4 regions of the Staphylococcus sp. IVB6214 genome follow, and region 3 is predicted to be linked to each of the others. Evidence: predicted binding sites of a transcription regulator. Region 3 holds the regulator's gene; each other region holds the start of a gene.
The links. The regulator Rex, encoded in region 3, represses fermentation and respiration genes when NADH is low (regulators of the CRP and FNR family bind a similar motif). The targets are predictions, from matches to a motif close to TTGTGAAATATTTCACAA.

Region 1: a site for Rex is predicted at 1,304-1,321, ahead of MUA51_RS06330 (citrate synthase). Genes of this name have one in related genera too.
Region 2: a site for Rex is predicted at 2,120-2,137, ahead of qoxA (cytochrome aa3 quinol oxidase subunit II). Genes of this name have one in related genera too.
Region 4: a site for Rex is predicted at 1,811-1,828, ahead of MUA51_RS09585 (nitrate reductase subunit alpha). Genes of this name have one in related genera too.

The regions. Positions count from the first base shown of each region.
Region 1 covers NZ_CP094723.1:1,302,984-1,306,205, reverse strand. Annotated here, with positions in the region: gene pyk (pyruvate kinase) at 1-1,052, shown strand, start outside; gene MUA51_RS06330 (citrate synthase) at 1,398-2,516, shown strand; gene icd (NADP-dependent isocitrate dehydrogenase) at 2,566-3,222, shown strand, end outside.
Region 2 covers NZ_CP094723.1:682,434-685,655, reverse strand. Annotated here, with positions in the region: gene qoxB (cytochrome aa3 quinol oxidase subunit I) at 1-847, opposite strand, end outside; gene qoxA (cytochrome aa3 quinol oxidase subunit II) at 850-1,953, opposite strand; gene MUA51_RS03280 (immunoglobulin-like domain-containing protein) at 2,393-2,722, opposite strand; gene MUA51_RS03275 (globin domain-containing protein) at 2,925-3,222, shown strand, end outside.
Region 3 covers NZ_CP094723.1:1,608,057-1,611,278, forward strand. Annotated here, with positions in the region: gene MUA51_RS07910 (sulfurtransferase TusA family protein) at 1-131, opposite strand, end outside; gene MUA51_RS07915 (YeeE/YedE family protein) at 156-1,238, opposite strand; gene MUA51_RS07920 (redox-sensing transcriptional repressor Rex) at 1,505-2,155, opposite strand; gene MUA51_RS07925 (ABC-F family ATP-binding cassette domain-containing protein) at 2,310-3,222, shown strand, end outside.
Region 4 covers NZ_CP094723.1:1,928,836-1,932,057, forward strand. Annotated here, with positions in the region: gene MUA51_RS09585 (nitrate reductase subunit alpha) at 1-1,702, opposite strand, end outside; gene MUA51_RS09590 (5'-nucleotidase C-terminal domain-containing protein) at 1,969-3,222, opposite strand, start outside.

The DNA of each region.
Region 1 (3,222 bases), 310 kb from region 3:
CTGATGGTTTAATGATTGCTCGTGGTGACATGGGTGTGGAAATTCCACCAGAAGCAGTACCGGTTGTTCAAAAAGAATTAATTCGCAAATGTAACAAACTTGGTAAACCAGTCATCACAGCGACACAAATGTTAGACTCAATGCAACGTAACCCACGTGCAACACGTGCGGAAGCATCTGACGTAGCCAATGCGATTTATGATGGGACAGATGCCGTGATGCTATCAGGTGAAACAGCAGCAGGGGCATATCCTGAAGAGGCTGTTATCGCAATGAACAACATTGCTCTTGCTGCTGAACAAGCACAAGACTACAAAAAGTTATTATCTGACCGTACGAAACTTGTTGAAACATCGCTTGTAAACGCAATTGGTGTATCAACAGCACATACAGCTTTAAACTTAAACGTTAAAGCAATCGTTGCAGCGACAGAAAGTGGTAATACGGCACGTACGATTTCTAAATATCGTCCAAAATCAGACATTATTGCAGTGACACCGAAAGCAACAACTGCAAGACAATGTTCATTAATTTGGGGTGTCTATCCAGTCATCCGCGAAGGCATCTATACAACAGACGAAATGTTAAATAACGCAGTTGCGACAGCAGTTGAAACAGAACGTGTTGTTAATGGTGACCTTATCATCATTACTGCAGGTGTACCAACTGGTGAAACAGGTACAACTAACTTGATGAAATTACACTTAATCGGTGAAGATTTAGCAAGTGGTCAAGGTATTGGCCGTACATCAGCAGTCGGTCGCACAGTTGTTGTCAACGACGCAAAAGAATTAGAAGGTAAAAACTTAGAAGGTGCGGTTATCGTAACAACTTCAGTTGATGATGCAATTGTACCTTACTTAGATGATGTAGCAGCATTAGTCACAGAAGAAGGTGGCTTAACATCTCCAAGTGCGATTATCGGCTTAGAAAAATCAATTCCGACAATCGTAGGTGTAAAAGACGTAACATCAGTAATTCCTGATAATGTTTTCGTAACAGTAGATGCAGCGCAAGGTAAAGTATTCGAAGGTTATGCTAACGTATTATAATCATTAAGTCTCATTGACAAAAGACAGTAAAATCTCAAATGGATTTTACTGTCTTTCTTTATAACACCTTAAAGAACAGGCCAATTTATTGTCATCATATTTAATTATAGTGTATGATAAATAAATGAAAAGGCATACAAAATGAGATGTCATATGAATTGAAAACACATAGAAAGCGTGTCATCATCACATTTATGCCACTAATGGCGGTTGATACATATACTATTATTAGATAATTCTGACTTCGCAAGTTCTTAAATTGTTCACAAATTTGCTAAAATTAGATATAATATATTTATGAAAGCCGTTACATTAGAGCGAATATACAGTAAAGGGGAAATTACTATGGCAGAATTAATCAGAGGTTTAGAAGGGATTATTGCAGCCGAAACAAAAATTAGTTCGATTATCGATAGCCAATTAACTTATGCGGGATATGATATCGATGACTTAACTGAAAATGCATTATTTGAAGAAGTTATGTTTTTGCTATGGAATTATCGTTTACCAAACGAACAAGAGCTTAAAGAATTACAAGAAAAATTATACGGCTATATGACGTTAAATCCACGAATGTACAGTCACTTTGAAGAGTATACGACTGACGAAGTACATCCGATGACGGCTTTACGTACATCATTATCTTATCTTGCTCACTTCGATGAGAATGCAGATGAGAATGATGAGGCAGCAATCAAAGAACGTACAATTCGTATTCAAGCGAAAGTGGCGTCTTTAGTGACTTCATTTGCACGTGTTCGTGAAGGTAAAGATCCAGTTAAGCCTGATCCATCATTGAGTTACGCTGCAAACTTCTTATATATGTTACGTGGTGAAAAACCAACAGATGTAGAAATTGAAGGCTTTAACAAAGCATTAATTTTACATGCTGACCATGAATTGAACGCATCAGCATTCACAGCACGTTGTACGGTATCATCTTTATCTGATATGTATTCTGGTGTAACAGCTGCAATTGGTTCATTAAAAGGACCTTTACATGGTGGTGCAAACGAACAAGTTATGCGCATGTTATTTGAGATTGGTTCAATTGATAAGGTAGATGCGTATCTTGAAAATGCGTTTGCAAACAAACAAAAAGTAATGGGCTTTGGTCACCGTGTATACAAAAACGGCGATCCACGTGCGAAATACTTAAAAGAAATGAGTCGCAAAATTACTGAAGAAACAGGTCAAAAAGAACTCTTTGAAATGTCTGTAAAAATTGCAGATATTATTAAAGAAGAAAAAGGTTTGTTACCAAACGTTGACTTTTACAGTGCAACTGTATATCACAGCATGGGTATCGATCATGACTTGTTCACACCAATTTTTGCGGTGAGCCGTACTTCAGGTTGGACAGCTCATATCATTGAGCAATTGGCGAACAACCGTATTATTCGTCCTCGTGCCACATATGTTGGCGAAACGAACCGTAAATACGAGCCAATCGAACAACGCTAAAATATTTTCAGAATAAGCAACTAAATTATTTTTTGGAGGTTATTTAACAATGAGTGAAAAAATCGTAAAAACAGACAGTGGATTACAAGTACCGGATCAACCAATTATTCCATTTATTATCGGTGATGGGATTGGACCTGATATCTGGGGAGCAGCAAGCCGTGTAATCGATGAAGCTGTAAAAAAAGCCTATGATGGCAAGAAAGAAATTGCATGGAAAGAAGTATTAGCAGGTCAAAAAGCATTTGATGAAACAGGCGAATGGTTACCTGCTGAAACATTAGATACCATCAAATCATACTTGATTGCGATCAAAGGACCATTGACAACACCAATTGGCGGCGGTATTCGTTCATTAAACGTAGCGTTACGTCAAGAATTAGATTTATTCACATGTTTACGTCCAGTGCGTTGGTTCCAAGGCGTACCATCTCCTGTTAAACGACCAGAAGATACAGATATGGTTATCTTCCGTGAAAATACTGAAGATATTTATGCAGGTATCGAATTCAAGCAAGGCTCAGAAGAAGTTAAGAAAGTCATTGACTTCTTACAAAACGAAATGGGTGCTAAAAATATTCGTTTCCCTGAATCATCAGGTATCGGTATTAAACCTGTATCTAAAGAAGGTACTGAGCGTTTAGTTCGTGCAGCGATTCAATATGCTTTAGACAACAATCGTAAGTCTTTAACGCTTGTACACAAA
Region 2 (3,222 bases), 930 kb from region 3:
ATACCTCAGGGTGCCCCCATACCCAGAAGAAGTTTGCCCATAGCATTGGCATACCACCATTGGCTACTGTAAAGAACGCTGTATCGAAAATTCTATCAGTAGTCATTAATGCAAGTGCTACTGTAAGTGGTGGGAATGCTAATAAAATAATTAACATTGTAATGAATGTTGTCACAACAAACATTGGCATTTGCATAAATTTCATACTTGGAGATTTACATCTCATAATTGTTACAAAGAAGTTGATACCAGTAATAAGTGTACCAAGACCAGAAATTTGGATTGCAACTAAGTAATAGTTTACACCCGGTCCTGGACTAAATTCACCAGCTAATGGTGCATAGTTTGTCCAACCTGCAGCAGGTGATCCACCCACAATAAATGAAAGGTTGAATAATAACATACCTGCTACGAATAACCAGAAACTAATGTTGTTTAGTACTGGGAATGCAACGTCACGTGCACCGATTTGTAATGGAATGATGATGTTCATTAAACCAATTACAAGTGGCATCGCCATGAAGATAATCATGATTACACCGTGCGTTGAAAAGATTTCGTTATAGTGATTTGAATCTAAGAATGGATTGTCCGGAATTGTTAATTGGATACGTAGTAGGATCGCATCAATACCACCACGTACAAACATTAACACGGCACAGATTAGGTACATTAAACCAATCTTCTTGTGGTCGACTGACATGAACCATTCCTTGTATAAATATCCCCAAAGCTTAAAGTACGTAATTGCAGCAATGACACCAATTACTAAGAATGGTGCACTAATTTGAGCTAAGGTAATCATCCAGTTACCACGTACGAGAAGCTCATCCCATGGAAAGTTCATCATTAATGTCCACCTCCACTTTTATGATCTTTGTGTGCCTTAGCATCTTTGGCACCTTTTTGAATTGATTCCATTTCATCCATTGTATGTTCTTCGTCCTTCTTGAACTCATTATCATATTTTTCATCGTTCTTAAGGATTGCAGGTTCCATACCATGGCGTGGGTAGTTTTCATTCGTAACCGTCACTTCACGTGCTGGTTTGTTTGGTTCGCTTAAAACACCTGTTGTTTGATCATGAGTGAAGTTTAAGTCCTTCTGAACAAAGTTGAAGCGTTTATATGCATGGAAGATGTATTCCGGATCTGCAGCCGGGTCTACGAATGCCATGTGCGTACCGCTGAATGTTAACTGTTCATTTTTCGTGATAGGTAAAAGTTGTTTGTCGAAAGTATCTTGATCGATAACTTTCTGTGATTGCGCTTTTTTCACCCATTCATCGTATTTTTCTTGACTTACAGCATTCACTTGGAAAGTATGACGTGAGAAACCTTCACCGTTGAAGTTTGAGTTACGTCCACGGTAAGTACCTTCCTCGTCTGCTTGCATTGTCCATTCCATTGTCATTCCAGTCATCGCATATTTTTGACCGTGAAGTTGTGGAATCCAGAAACTTGTCATTGTGTCCATCGCTTGAAGCTTGAACGTAATTGGTCGATTTGTTGGAATTGTTAAATGGTTCACTGTTTCAATTTTTTCATCAGGATATGCGAAGAACCATTTGTAACCACCACTGACTGCGTAAACAACGATTGGATCGTCTTCAGCTTTAGGTGGCTCCTCAAAATCGTAAAGTGATTTAACAGTAGGAATCATTAATGCAATTAAAATAAATACAGGAATGATAAACCAAACTGTTTCAAGAATTGCGTTGTGGTGTACTTTTCCAGATTCTGTTGTTTTCGTGTAACGGTATTTCCAAGTGAAAACAGCAAAAAGGATACATACAACCGCAACAATGCCAACCATGAAGATAATTGAGTAGATAATCAAAAATCTCAATTCACTTGCTTGTGGCCCTTTTGGGTTTAAGACTTCCATATTAGAACAACCTGTTAATAGAAACAGTGTTCCAAACGTTAGAAGCAAAGACTTTAATTTTGACACTTTTTTAACCTCCTAATTGTACTATTGTAGGGCTTATATCAATTTTAAAATAATATGTAATATTTACAAGAGGCTTTTTGTTATTTTAGCAAATAAAAAAACGTGCTGACCTTGCCAGTCTAGACGTGGCACGGGATGAGAGCACCTCAAAAAATATGTGTACATTTTGTGAAATGGCTTAAAAAGTAGAAATCGACTAAAAATGCGAGTAGTTATAAGCAGGGCAAGGTTTGGAAACGTTTTCTAGATTCCGGTAATTGAAAATGTTTATCATTAAAAGAAGGGGATTTGCTATATAGATATAGGGAATTTGCTAATAGCTTACATTTTCTCTCATTTGTAAAATGAACATGTATTATCAAGTGAGATATTATAAAAAGAAAAAGACTCGTCGATGTAAGCGCTTATATTGCGCCGACGACCAGCCTTTTCATCTCACCTATTGCGGTGCATCAACAACTTGTATGACACGAGAAGATGTTTCAATGGCACCATCAGAGTCAATGACTTGGTACTCCAGTTGGTACGTCCCTGCTTTTGACGTATCAAAATGACCATTGACCTTGATTTTATCAGTCAAATCACCGTCTTCTTTATCGTATGCAGTTACACCAGCTAATGGGTTGTATGTTTTGCCCACTTCAACAATAGCATCTTCTGTTCCTTTAATAGAAGGAATTGTGTTGGAAGTTGCTTCTACACTGAGGTTAGGTGTGACAAGTGTTGCTGATACACCAATAGCTGATAACGATTGAAGTAATTTGTTCATATTTGGTGTGGTCCTCCATTCTGTATGTACTGTCACAAACTATTATACATTTTTTTGAACAAGATGGAATCCTACTATGGACTTACATGCTTTATTTTTGTGAATGCTTGTTATCTCACTCGCTATTACATGCGTTTTTGTTTACGCATACATATAGTTAGTGAATAATATAAAGAGTAAATACCTTTAAGGAGTGATTGTTGTGTTAACACAAGAAGAAAAAGGGATTATTTTAGAAACAGTTCCCGTATTAAAAGAAAAAGGTACGGAAATCACATCACGATTCTACAATAGAATGTTCAGTCAACATCCTGAACTACGCAATATGTTTAACCAAACAAACCAGAAAAAAGGTTTTCAATCAACAGCTTTAGCGCAATCTGTACTTGCTGCTGCTATGAATATTGAAGACTTTACACCAATTGTGCCAATCGTAAAAGAGATTGGATACAAGCACTGTGCACTAGATGTGCGTGAAGAACACTACCCTATCGTTGGTG
Region 3 (3,222 bases):
GATTCTGTTGCTTGCGTGCAGTCAAAATCAATTTTCAACTCGTCACCAACTGCAAGTTCTTCCATCTTTTTCTGTGCTTCTATTAAAGGGAACGGGCATACCATTCCAACTGTACCTAGTTCATATACCATAATAATATCTCCTTTATTTCTATATTATGCATTCACTGATTGCGCTTTTACACTTTGCGTTTGTCGACGTGCCGCACGTAACGGTTTGACAAACAAGAAGTAACTCATAAACCAAGTGCCTAGAATCATTGACGCTAACGCAATCCATCCTTGCCAAGATAGCGCAGCTGTTGCAACAAGTCCATTACCGATCGAACAGCCACCTGCTACGGCCGCACCAAATCCCAAAAATGTACCACCTAATGCACTGTTACGGATTGTTTTAATGTCTGGTAAGCGCCATTTAAATTCATGAGAGCCTTTTGCTGCAATATATGAGCCTACTAAAATACCGAGTACGAGAAAGACACCCCAGTCCAATACAGTCACATTACCTGTTGTTAAAAATTGAACGATATGTGCAGAAGGTGTGGTAATCCCTAATCCACCTTCACGTCCAGTCGAAATACTCATTGGCCATGCAATCATTGCAATTAAGCCAACTGCAATAGCTGCAACGAATGGATGATAACGACGTTCAAACAATATGTGACGAATCCCTGTGTAACGTTGCTTTAATCTCGGAACTGCAATGGTTGGTTTTGGTTTACGTAAAGTTTTGACAACGAAGAATGTTGTAATACCGACTAAGAGTACAAGCCATACCCAATATGGTACACCTGTTGAAACAGACATATCTGCATTTGCCACTGTATAACTTTGTAAACGTTCATTGATCGGTGCTAAAATACCAAATTTTGAAATAGCTGCAAAAAGCGCATAAAATCCTAGTGCAATCCAACTTCCGATAAGGCCTTCTCCTGCACGATAATATGTCCCTGTTGCACAGCCACCTGCTAAAATAATGCCGACACCGAAGATAAACGATCCAATAATTGTTCCAACGATAGGAAACGTCCCGTTATCAATCGTAATGAATCCAGCTGCTTTCAATCCGAAAATACCAACTGCTTGAATCGTAATCGCAACTAATAATGCATAAAACATCTTGTTGTTCTTTTGAACGTACATGTCACGAAAACCACCTGTCAAACAGAATCTTGTACGTTGCATTACAAATCCAAGTAATGCCCCAACGATTAAACCACTAAAAATAGTCCAAATCATTTTACCAACCTCCTATATCCGATTAACATTATCTGAATTATATAGAATGTCATTATATAATGCAAGGGTGAGTGTAAAATTTTATAATTTTCCATCTTTCTCAGAGAGTACCAAATGATACACAAAGTAGTCTCTCAACTTTTTAAAAGATTATTTTGCTATGAAAGACCTATCTGAAAAATAAGCGCATAAAAAAACATCAAAATTCAAAAGCTGAATTTTGATGACTTATTTGCTTACATATTCAATAATTTATGTCGACTGTATTATGCTTGTAGTGTTGAATTGTAATTTTTCATAAAAAAGAGCAATGATTGAAGTTCTACACCCAGATCAATTTGATGAACTTGTACTGATTGTGGCACTTGTACACGCTTTGGCGTGAAGTTAAGAATACCTTTAATGCCTGCTTCAACAAGTTGATCTGTAACCGCTTGTGCTGCCGATTCTGGTGTTGCAATAATCACCACTTCAAGTTTTTCTTTCTTAATAATTTCTGTCATATCTGACATTGGTTTAACAAGGACATTACCGATTGTTTCACCGATCACTTCTGGACGTATATCAAATGCTTCTGTAATTGTCATATCATCGTGGATGGAGAAGTTGTAAGTAATCAATGCGTGACCGAGATTACCGACACCTACAATGCCGATGTGAATCTCTTCAGAGTCACTTAATTCTGATTTGAAGAAGTCTAGAAGGTTGTCAATGTTATAGCCGTATCCTTTTTTGCCAAGCTCGCCAAAATAAGAAAAGTCACGTCGAATCGTTGCTGAATCGATATTCAAGCCTTCGCTAATCGCTTTAGAATTGACACGATTTTCACCTTTCGCTTTTAACGTGTTTACAAAGCGATAATACAAAGGCAGGCGTTTCAAGGTCGCTCTTGGAATTTTTACCGTTTCTTTAGCCATTACACAATCCTCCAAAAATATTTCTAAACATATGTGATACATTTCACAGCACAACACTATAATTATAACTGACTTTTACTCAGAAAGAAACATTTACATTTTGATGGGTATATTTTTTGTTGTACAATATATGTTAATGAAAGGAGCATCCCACATGATATTAATGCAACTCAGTCAGATTTCAAAGTCTTTTGATGGCGAGACAATTTTTGATGGTGTCAACTTTGAAGTGAAAACCGGCGAACGAATTGGCATTGTTGGACGTAACGGTGCAGGAAAATCCACTTTAATGAAAATCATTGCAGGTGTAGAAGCATACGAAGACGGTCATATCTCAAAGATTAAAAACTTAAAAATGGGTTATCTGACACAGCAAATGACACTCAACACTCAAAAAACTGTGTTTGAAGAGATGTTACAACCGTTTGAGCACCTTAAACAACTCGGTGAGAAGATGCAAGAAGAAACGGATTGGCTTGCTCAACACGCAGATCGCTATGATTCGGATGCTTATCAAGAACATATGAAGCGTTATGAAAGCATATCGAATGAGTTTGAAAAGCAAGGTGGCTATGATTATGAGCGTAAAATAAAGACTGTTTTGAACGGGCTACATTTTACGGAAGCCGACTATCATCGTCCAGTCAACGACTTCAGTGGCGGTCAAAAAACACGACTTTCACTCGCTCAAATGTTACTGCGTGAACCTGACCTTTTGCTACTTGATGAGCCGACTAACCATCTCGATATGGAAACGACTGCATGGTTAGAAGATTATTTGAAGTTTTTTAAAGGGGCTATCGTCATCATCTCGCACGACCGTTACTTCTTAGATAAAATCGTCACACAAATCTATGATGTTTCTTTAGGTGAAGTGAAGCACTATGTTGGTAACTATGGTAAATTTATCGCGCAACGTGATCAATACTATCAAAAACGCCTCGCAGAATATGAGCGGCAACAAGATGAAATCAAACGATTAGAAACCTTTGTCGAAAAAAATATCACACGTGCTTCTACAAGTGGTATGGCAAAAAGTCGACGAAAAGTTCTTGAAAAAATGACAC
Region 4 (3,222 bases), 320 kb from region 3:
TTTCTTGTCCAACGTAGTGAGCCCAGCCACCACCGTTGACACCTTGACAACCACATAACACAACAAGGTTAAGGATTGAACGATAAATCGTATCAGAGTTAAACCAGTGGTTGATACCTGCACCCATGATAATCATTGAGCGACCGCCTGTATCAATAGCGTTTTGTGCAAATTCACGTGCAACTTGCGTCACAACGTCTGCTTTCACGCCAGTAACTTTTTCTTGCCATGCAGGTGTGTAGAATGACGCTGCATCATCAAAGCCTTTTGCTTCTAATTCATGACCGAAACGTTTCACACCATATTGTGAAGCCATTAAGTCATAGATTGTTGTAACAAGTGTTTCTTCGCCATTTGCCAATGTCATTTTACGCACTGGAATTGGACGTTCGAATACACCGTTACCTGCGTTATCAAAATATGGGAATTGAACTGTTGCAAGTGCATATTCACCTGTTGCAACTGTCATCGCTGGATCAATTTTCTCACCTTGTTCGTTCTCTAACTTAAGGTTCCATTGTTTGCCTTCTTCCCAACGTTGACCCATTGTACCGTTTGGCACTTGAATTGTATCTGTTAACGTATCGAATACGACTGGTTTCCATTCACTGTTTTCAGATGTGCTACCGAAGTCGCTTGAACGTAAGAAACGACCTGCTTTGTATCCATTCGCATCTTTGTCTAAACGGATGACGAAAGGCATATCTGAATATTGTTTTGCATAGTTGATGAACATTTCTGATGGTTCATCTTCATAGAATTCTTGCATGATAACATGTGTCATCGCTTGCGCAATCGCTGCGTCAGTACCAGGGTTTGGCGCTAACCAGTTATCCGCAAACTTAACGTTTTCTGCATAGTCAGGTGCAACTGAAACAACTTTCGCACCTTTGTAACGAACTTCTGTCATGAAGTGGGCATCTGGTGTACGTGTTAATGGCACGTTAGAACCCCACATCATAATGTATGCGGCATTGTACCAGTCACTTGATTCTGGTACGTCTGTTTGTTCACCCCAGATTTGTGGAGACGCTGGTGGTAAATCCGCATACCAGTCGTAGAAACTTAACATTTCTCCACCAAGTAATGAGATAAAACGTGCTCCCGCTGCATAACTGATCATAGACATCGCTGGGATTGGTGTGAAACCTGCGATACGGTCTGGACCATCTTTCTTAATTGTGTAGATTAATTGTGCTGAAATAAGTTGCGCTACGTCTCTCCAGTTTGCACGCACATGGCCACCTTTACCACGTGCTGCTTTGTAAATACGTGTTTTTTGCTCATCTTCAACGATAGACGCCCATGCTTTAATCGGATCGCCATGTTCACTTAATGCTTGTTTCCATAGGTCCCATAACTTACCTCTTACGTATGGATATTTAATACGTAGTGGACTGTATTCATACCATGAGAACGACGCACCACGTGGACAGCCACGAGGTTCGAATTCTGGCATATCTGGTCCACAGCTTGGATAGTCGATTTGTTGGTTCTCCCAAGTGATGACACCATTTTTTACAAACACTTTCCATGAGCATGATCCCGTACAGTTTACACCATGTGTTGTACGTACGACTTTGTCATGACTCCATCTTTCTCTGTACATTTTTTCCCATTCACGGCTCTTATGTTCCAAAACTGACCAATTGCCGTTAAACTTTTCAGTCGGCTTAAAGAAGTTTAATCCAAATTTTGCCATATTCATCCTCCTCAATAGACATAGGCTTTCCTTATTATGTCTATTGTACCTTTGCTAATTTTTTCACGATACTAGGGATTTACCTATTTATATCTCCGTATTCCCTAATTGTTAATTTTTTCACAAACTCTTGTATCCCTTGCTACGCCTAGTTGATAACGGTTCTCACTCATTTCTGAACACCCAAAAAATATGTCCTAATATACAAAAATAGACAGCGCCTTTTCTCAAAAAAGCACTGTCTATTTTGACCCTATTATAAAAAATTATGCTACTCGTTTACGTCTCATCGCATAGACACCTGCACCGATACACAAGTAGGCCAGTGCCGTCGTTCCCGCTGGCGTTCCACCCGTCTCTGGCAACATATCTTCGTCGTTGCCAGACATCGTTACAGAGTGTCCTTGCAACGTCATCGGCATATGCACAGTATTCGCTTGCAGCGATGTATCTGGCATATCCGTTGTTGACATTGCCGTCGCCACTACACCGTTATCTTCTGTTACAGCTGGTTGTTCCGGTACAGTTGGGAATGGAATTACTTTGCCCGGTACCGTTGGCTGCGGTGTTTGCGTTGGATGATTCGGGTCTTCCGTTGCAGGTGGCACTGTCACTGAGTCCTCACCTTTGACAGGTTGACCCATAATCATGCGCTGTGGTTCCGTTGTGTCATATTGCGATAAGTCAGCCGTTTTCAAGTAATCCGCCATGACTTTATCGAGTGACACACCTTCTTCACGTGGTCCGCCAAACATGTCAAAACCATCGCCACCTGACGCTGTAAAGTCATTCGTTGCAACGTTATAAATACGTGTTAAGTCTAGTGGTTCATATTGACCTGTTTTTCTGTTCAACACTTGTACTTCATTCACACGTTGTCCTGGTGCCTTGTTCATATCATAGTATACACGGACACCATTAGAGATTTGTAGCAAACCACCGTTCGCTGTGAATTGTGTTTTGCCATTAACTGTTTGCGTCGGTGCGCTCAAGCTATGTTCAAATGCTTTCAATACGTTTTCACCTGTTACTTTGATCTGAGCAATTGTGTTACCGAATGGCAATACTGTAATAATATCGCTCAGTTTCACTGTACCTGGTGCGATAGAGGCACGAATACCACCTGAGTTCGTTACAGCAAAGTCAGATGGTGTACTGAATCCATGTTGACCGTATGCTTCCATTGCATCAGCAACTGCGTTCCCTAAGTTTGTTTCTTTTGTACGCACATCATCTCGTTCACCTTTGAAGTGTACTTTGTTATTCGGGATGATCACTTCAGATGTTGCTTCTAAATATTCAGCATTTGCTTTATCAAGTTGCTTTTTCAACGCTGCATTTGGCATTAAATCAGCTACATCTTTCACATTGATCAATGTCGCTTTCGCATTGGTTAATTGACCATCTGTTACATCAAATGTCACTTTTCCGACGTTTGCCAAAGCTGTGCCAGTTTGTACCAATACATCTTTACCAAATATTCGTCCCTGTTCTAACACAGTATGTGAATGACCATCAAT